Regions from separate parts of the Caballeronia sp. A2-2 genome, predicted to be linked through region 2. Evidence: riboswitches for the same ligand, from Rfam matches in the RefSeq annotation. Region 2 holds a riboswitch; the other holds the start of a gene.

Region 1 (3,394 bases), 1.7 Mb from region 2:
CACGAAGTCCGGTTCGTGCAGCAGCACGCGCGCAGCAGCCAGACGTTGCTGCTCGCCCGGCGACAGGCTGCGCGCCCAATGCAGGCTCTCATCCAGCCTATCCATATAGTCCGCCAGATTGCACGCCTTCAATACTTCGCGCGAACGATCGTCGCTGAACGTGCCGCCCGCCGATGGATACGCCAACGCCGCGCGCAAGGTGCCAATCGGCAGATAACTCACCTGCGGGATGAACATGAGCTTGGCATCGACGGGTGCGTCGATGGTGCCATCGCCGAACGGCCACAAACCGGCGAGCGCGCGCATCAACGTGCTCTTGCCGGAACCGGACGGACCGACGACCAGCCAGCGCGAACCCGGTTCGATCGAGACATCCGACACACGCGAAAGCGGCGTGCCGTTCGGAAGCGCGAGCATGAGACCGCGCGTGGTCAACGTCTTCGTGCTCGTGTAGTGCAGATTAATGCCGCCATGCTCGGTCGCCGGCGACGTTTCCTCGCGAATATGCGTCGAGCGCATCACACGCTTGAATTCGCGCAGACGATTGACCGTGGCGCGCCATTCGACCAACGTCGAGTAACTATTGATGAACCACGAAAACGAATCGCTCACCGTGCCGAACGCCGATGAAATCTGCATCAGCACGCCGAAGGAAAACGCGCCCGCGAAGTAGCGGGGCGCTGCCACCATGATCGGGAAGATGATCGCGATCTGTCCATAGAACGACAGCACGAAGGTCATGCGCTTCGTGTACCGCATGATGAGCCACCAGTTGTCGCGAATGCGCTGGAAGATGGACTTCGCGTTCGCCGTCTCCGTCCCAATGCCGTCATAGAACGCGATTTGTTCGGCGTTCTCACGCACGCGAATCAGCCCGAAGCGGAAATCCGCCTCCACTTTCTGTTGCTGATAATTGATCGACACCAGCGGATGCCCGACCTTCTGAATGATGAGCGAGCCGAGAATGGCATACAGCGCCGCAGCCCACACCATGTAGCCCGGAATGGTGATCGGCGTGCCGCCAAGCGAGAACGTCAGCGCGCCCGCGATGGTCCAGAGAATCGTGATGAAGGTGACGAGCGTGACGAGCGTCGAAAGCAGATCGAGCGACAAGGAAAGCGTGGTCGTCGCGAAGGATTGCAGGTCGTCGGAAATACGCTGGTCGGGGTTATCCGCCAGCCGGTCCCGCTCGATTCGATAGAACGCGCGGTCGCCGAACCATTGTTCGAGATACTTGTTGGTGAGCCATTGCCGCCAGCGGAACGAAAGCATTTGCCGCAGATATCGCCCGTACACGGCCAGCAGAATGTACGCGAACGCCAAGCCCGTGAAGATCAGCAGCAGATGCGGGAAATCCTTGACGTTCTTGTTCTGCAGCGCGTTATAGAAGTCCGCGTTCCAGCTATTGAGCCGCACGTTGATCCACACCACGGTCATGTTGATCGCGATGATCGCCACCAACAAGCCCCACGCGACGCCGCGTTCTTCCGAGACCCAATACGGTTTGATGAGACTCCACGCGGATACTTCGTCTGCCTTTTGCTGCGTGTTGTCGGTTTGAGTGTTGGCCATGACCTTCCTGCTGACGCGCCGATTGCGCGGAGGGTTTTTACATCGCGATGCGAACCGTGCGCGCGGCCACCAGAGGCGCGCGACGGTTCGCATCGCGGATTGTTCCGGGGTTCCCTTAACTGCCGCTTAATCCGGCGCGATCAGCCGTGGAACCTGTTCGGGGCATTGTGCCAGAGTGCCGCGCGGCGCGAAAAAGGACGCTTGTTCATGCGCGTGGCGGCGGACAATCCCGGTTTGCAGCGGCTTCGGCTTTCATGTTCTAATGATCTTCGACGAAACAGGGGTGCTTCGCGCGCATTCGAGAAACATCGGGCGCGTGAGGCTGAGAGAGACCCTTTGCACCCGATCCGGGTAATACCGGCGAGGGAAGTTTCCGGAGAACGCGCGGTACTCGCGCCATTCCTTCAGTCTCTTCCAGTTCCATCGTTCCTTTCCGTCCAGCGTCTGCTTGTCGCCGGGCCGGTCTCTCCGCTGATTTCGTCCTTGTCGTGCGCCTTTGTGCGGAATGACCGGGATCGCGTGTCTTGCTTTCCCTTTTCTCCGCCGGATGCGCCCATTGGCTGGCAGGAGACAAACGCATCGTGAACAGCATCAACAAGACCGCCGCGAACAGGACGGACTTCGCCGTGATCGGCGGAGGACTCGTCGGGCGGCTGGTCGCGTGGCAATTGGCAGGCGCGGGCCACGAAGTCTCGCTCTATGAAAGCGGCGATGCAGCCGGCACGCAATCGGCCGCCTGGGTCGCCGCCGCCATGCTCGCGCCACTCGCCGAGGCGGCCAGCGCGGAACCGCTCGTGGTCGCGCTGGGCGCGGCGTCGCTGGCGCGCTGGCCGGAATTGCTCGCGCAATTGCCGGAGCCGGTTTTCTTTCAGCGCAATGGCACGCTTGTTGTGTGGCACGGCGCGGATCGCGCGGAAGCGCCGTTGTTCGAGCGGCGTCTGCGCGCGAATGCGCCTGCTTCCTTGCTCGATGGTGGCTTCATCAAACTTGCAGGCGCGCAGGTTTCGCAGGCCGAACCGGCGCTCGGCACGCGCTTCGCACAAGGATGGTTGCTGCCGCACGAAGGACAACTCGACAACCGTCAGGCGCTCAAAGCGCTCGCGGCCGGTCTGGCGGCGCGCGGCGTGCGCACGCACTGGAACACGCCCGTTCACGACATGCCGGATGCGCGCTGGATCGTCGATTGTCGCGGTCTGGGCGGCAAGCCTGCGTGGTCCGCGCTGCGCGGGATTCGCGGCGAAGTGGCGCGCGTGCATGCGCCGGGCATCCATCTGACGCGGCCTGTGCGGCTTTTGCATCCGCGCTATCCGCTTTATATCGCGCCTAAGCAGGACGACCATTATGTGATCGGCGCAACCGAAGTCGAGGGCGAGGATATGTCGCCGGTGAGCGTGCGTTCGGCGCTCGAATTGCTGAGCGCGGCGTTTGCCGTGCATCCGGGATTCGGCGAGGCGCGCATCCTCGAACTCAATTCGCAGTGCCGTCCGACTTTGCCCGATCATCGTCCGGCGATCGTCTGGGACGGGGCGCGCACCTTGCGCGTGAATGGGCTGTATCGACACGGCTTCATGATCGCGCCGGAAGTCGCCGATGCCGCCTGCGCGCTGGCCGATGCGCTCGCCTCAGGCACCGTCGCCGATCACGACACGTTCTCCGAATTCCGCACCGCCGCGCGCTGGTCCGAACTGCTTCACGGCGAGTTCGCGAGCGCGGCTGCGCACTAGCATCGAAGAGAAAGAACGCCATGCAGATTCACATCAATCAACGCCTGATCGACTTGCCCGATGCCGCCACCGTCGTCGATGCGCTCGCGGCCTTCGGC
Region 2 (3,394 bases):
TTTGATGTTTTTCATATCGATCTCCATGCAGTGACGAAGTGAACCGGCTGCCTTCGACCACGCGGTTTGCGAGCCAGCGCGTCCAGGTTTTGTGCCGTTTCGATGCCTTCACCAGCAGGAAAAGTGCCCGATTGTTCGGAAATCGCTTGTGCGTCGCGGCAAGCATTTCACAACGAAAACGGCCTGCCGAAGCAGGCCGTTGCCTATCACCAGATAAGCGTCAAAACACACGTCAAGTCGGCTGATAAATCTCCGCGCCTTTCTTCACGAATTCGATCGCTTTTGTCTCCATGCCATGCGCGAGCGCTTCGTTCTCGCTCAGGCCTTGTTTCGCCGCGAAGTCGCGCACGTCCTGCGTGATCTTCATCGAGCAGAAATGCGGGCCGCACATCGAGCAGAAGTGAGCAACCTTGGCGGAATCCTTCGGCAAAGTTTCGTCGTGGAATTCGCGCGCCTTGTCGGGATCGAGGCCGAGGTTGAATTGGTCTTCCCAGCGGAATTCGAAGCGCGCCTTCGACAACGCGTTGTCCCGCACTTGCGCGCCCGGATGCCCCTTCGCCAGATCCGCCGCATGCGCCGCCAGCTTGTACGTGATGATGCCTTCCTTCACATCGTCCTTGTTCGGCAAGCCGAGATGTTCCTTCGGCGTGACGTAACACAGCATGGCGGTGCCGAACCAGCCGATCATCGCCGCACCGATGCCCGAGGTGATGTGGTCGTAGCCCGGCGCGATATCGGTCGTCAACGGCCCAAGCGTGTAGAAGGGCGCTTCGTCGCACCATTCCAGTTGCAGGTCCATGTTCTCCTTGATGAGCTGCATCGGCACATGGCCGGGGCCTTCGATCATCACCTGCACATCGTGCTTCCACGCGACTTGCGTAAGCTCGCCGAGCGTCTTGAGTTCGCCGAGCTGCGCTTCGTCGTTGGCATCGTAGATCGAGCCGGGACGCAGGCCATCGCCGAGCGAGAACGAGACATCGTATTGCTTCATGATTTCGCAGATGTCCTCGAAGTGCTCGTAAATGAAGCTCTCCCTGTGATGCGCGAGGCACCACTTCGCCATGATCGACCCGCCGCGCGACACGATGCCCGTCATGCGGTTGGCCGTCAGCGGCACGTATTGCAGCCGCACGCCCGCGTGAATCGTGAAGTAATCCACGCCCTGTTCGGCCTGTTCGATGAGCGTGTCGCGGAAAATTTCCCACGTGAGGTCTTCGGCCTTGCCATTCACCTTTTCGAGCGCCTGATAAATCGGCACCGTGCCGATCGGCACCGGCGAATTGCGGATGATCCACTCGCGCGTCTCGTGAATATGCTTGCCGGTGGACAGGTCCATCACCGTGTCGCCGCCCCAGCGGATCGCCCACGTCATCTTGTCCACTTCTTCGCCGATGGAAGACGTCACCGCCGAATTCCCGATGTTCGCGTTGATCTTCACGAGGAAATTGCGGCCGATGATCATCGGCTCGCTTTCCGGGTGATTGATATTCGCGGGGATGATCGCGCGGCCGCGCGCCACTTCCTCGCGCACGAACTCGGGCGTGATTTCCTTGGGCGCGTCCTTGCCGAACGCCGCCGCGCCGAACGCTTGGCCGGGATGCTGACGGCCCATCATCTTGGCGAGTTTTTCGCCGTTCGGGCCGCTCGTCCTCAGGCTTTCGAGGTATTCCGCGCGGCGCTGATTTTCCCGGATCGCGATGTACTCCATCTCCGGCGTGACGATGCCTTGCCGCGCGTAATGCATCTGCGAGACGTTCTTGCCGGGCAACGCGCGGCGCGGATGACGATGCAGGTCCGGGAAGCGCAGTTCGGCCGTCTTCGGGTCGGCGGCGCGCTCGCGGCCGAACTCGCTCGACAGGCCCGCGAGTGCTTCCGTGTCGCCGCGTCGTTCGATCCACCCGGCGCGCAGCGCGGGCAGTCCCGAACGAATGTCGATCTTCGCATCCGGGTCGGTGTACGGGCCGGACGTGTCGTAGACGTACACCGGCGGATTCTTCTCGCCGCCGAAGCCATCGGGCGTGTCGGACTGCGTGATTTCGCGCATCGGCACCTGAATGTCGGGCGTGGAACCGGCGACGTAGACCTTGCGCGAATTCGGCAGCGGCGCGATGGCGGCGGCATCGACGACGGCGTTCTCGGACAGGAACTTGGGATTGGCATTCATTGCTGTATCTCCTGTGGGGACTGCGGTTTTCCAGCGCGAGCGAAAACGCGTTCGCGCCGATTCAGGAGCTAAACAGGGAGGAACGAGATGGAAAGAGTCGGGTCCGGGAGAAGTGGCGTGAATGAAGCAGGGATGCCGCCGGACTCGAACGCTTCCCTGCGCTGGCATTATCCAGATCAGGTTCAAAGGGTATTTCTCACCCACGCCGCACGAAGCGTCCGTCATGATGCCGACGAAACCGCGATGTGCAACGCAGGACCCCCGCGTTAGCAGCCGCCACCATACACCGGTGCGTGGCGTCTTGGCAACTTCGGCGCATTTGTGCCGACGAATGGCGTTGGTGCGTCAGCGCGTACTGCATAATGTCGGGCCACGCGGAATCCGGCGTTTTACCGGGCCGCGGTTCCGGCGCAAAGAGCCGCTTTGCGCACCAGGCAGCACCCGCACGATCGCAATTCTTTCGCACTCATGTCCGCTCTGCCGCCGCGTTTGCCGTTCGCCTTTCCCAATCGCTTTCCGTTCCGTTTTCCCCGCTCGCACAAAGGGCAGATCGCGCTGGCGCTTGCCGTCGTGTATCTCGTGTGGGGATCGACCTATCTCGCCGTGCATCTGGCGCTTGCGGCTTTTACGCCTTTGCTGCTGTCAGGGATGCGAAACTTGTTTGCGGGCATTGGGTTGTTTATCTTCGCTGCTCGACGCAAGCCGGTTTGGCCGACGATGATCGAAGTCCGCAATGCGGCCATCGTCGGGACGCTTTTGGTTGGCTTGTCGAGCGGCATGCTCGCCTTCGGCATGCGCACGGTCGAAACCGGCACGGCGGCGGTGATGGTCGCCACGGTTCCGCTGTTCGCGACCGTCATCGCGGCGCTGACCGGGCGGCGCGTGGGAAAGGGCGAATGGGTCGCGGTGGCGCTGGGGCTGGTCGGTATCGTGTTGCTCAATCACGGGGATTCGAGTTCGGGCGCGACGGCGGGCAGCTTCGCGATTCTCTGCGGCGCGATCTTCTGGGCGGGCGGCGCGCATCTGGCGAGCCGGCTCAAACTGCCGTCCGATTTGTTCGTCTCGACTGCGTTGCAGATTGGTTTGGGCGGATCGATTTCCACGACCGTCGCGCTGATCTCCGGCGAGCGCCTCGGCGCGATCGGCTTCGTGCCGGCGGCATCGTTTCTTTATCTCATGCTGATCGGCACGATGACGGCTTACGTCGCGTATGGATTTTTGATCCGCCAT

The links. A riboswitch is a leader RNA that binds a small molecule or an ion and turns the genes downstream of it on or off. The one in region 2 is predicted to bind thiamine pyrophosphate.
Region 1: it holds a riboswitch for thiamine pyrophosphate, as region 2 does, so the genes downstream of both, ACZCWR_RS00210 (FAD-dependent oxidoreductase) here and thiC (phosphomethylpyrimidine synthase ThiC) in region 2, are expected to answer to the same signal.

The regions. Positions count from the first base shown of each region.
Region 1 is NZ_CM172587.1:32,265-35,658, reverse strand. It holds gene ACZCWR_RS00215 (ABC transporter ATP-binding protein/permease) at 1-1,572, opposite strand, end outside; TPP riboswitch at 1,842-1,958, shown strand; gene ACZCWR_RS00210 (FAD-dependent oxidoreductase) at 2,154-3,296, shown strand; gene thiS (sulfur carrier protein ThiS) at 3,317-3,394, shown strand, end outside.
Region 2 is NZ_CM172587.1:1,726,367-1,729,760, forward strand. It holds gene ACZCWR_RS08170 (YMGG-like glycine zipper-containing protein) at 1-15, opposite strand, end outside; gene thiC (phosphomethylpyrimidine synthase ThiC) at 233-2,164, opposite strand; TPP riboswitch at 2,300-2,437, opposite strand; gene ACZCWR_RS08180 (EamA family transporter) at 2,633-3,394, shown strand, end outside.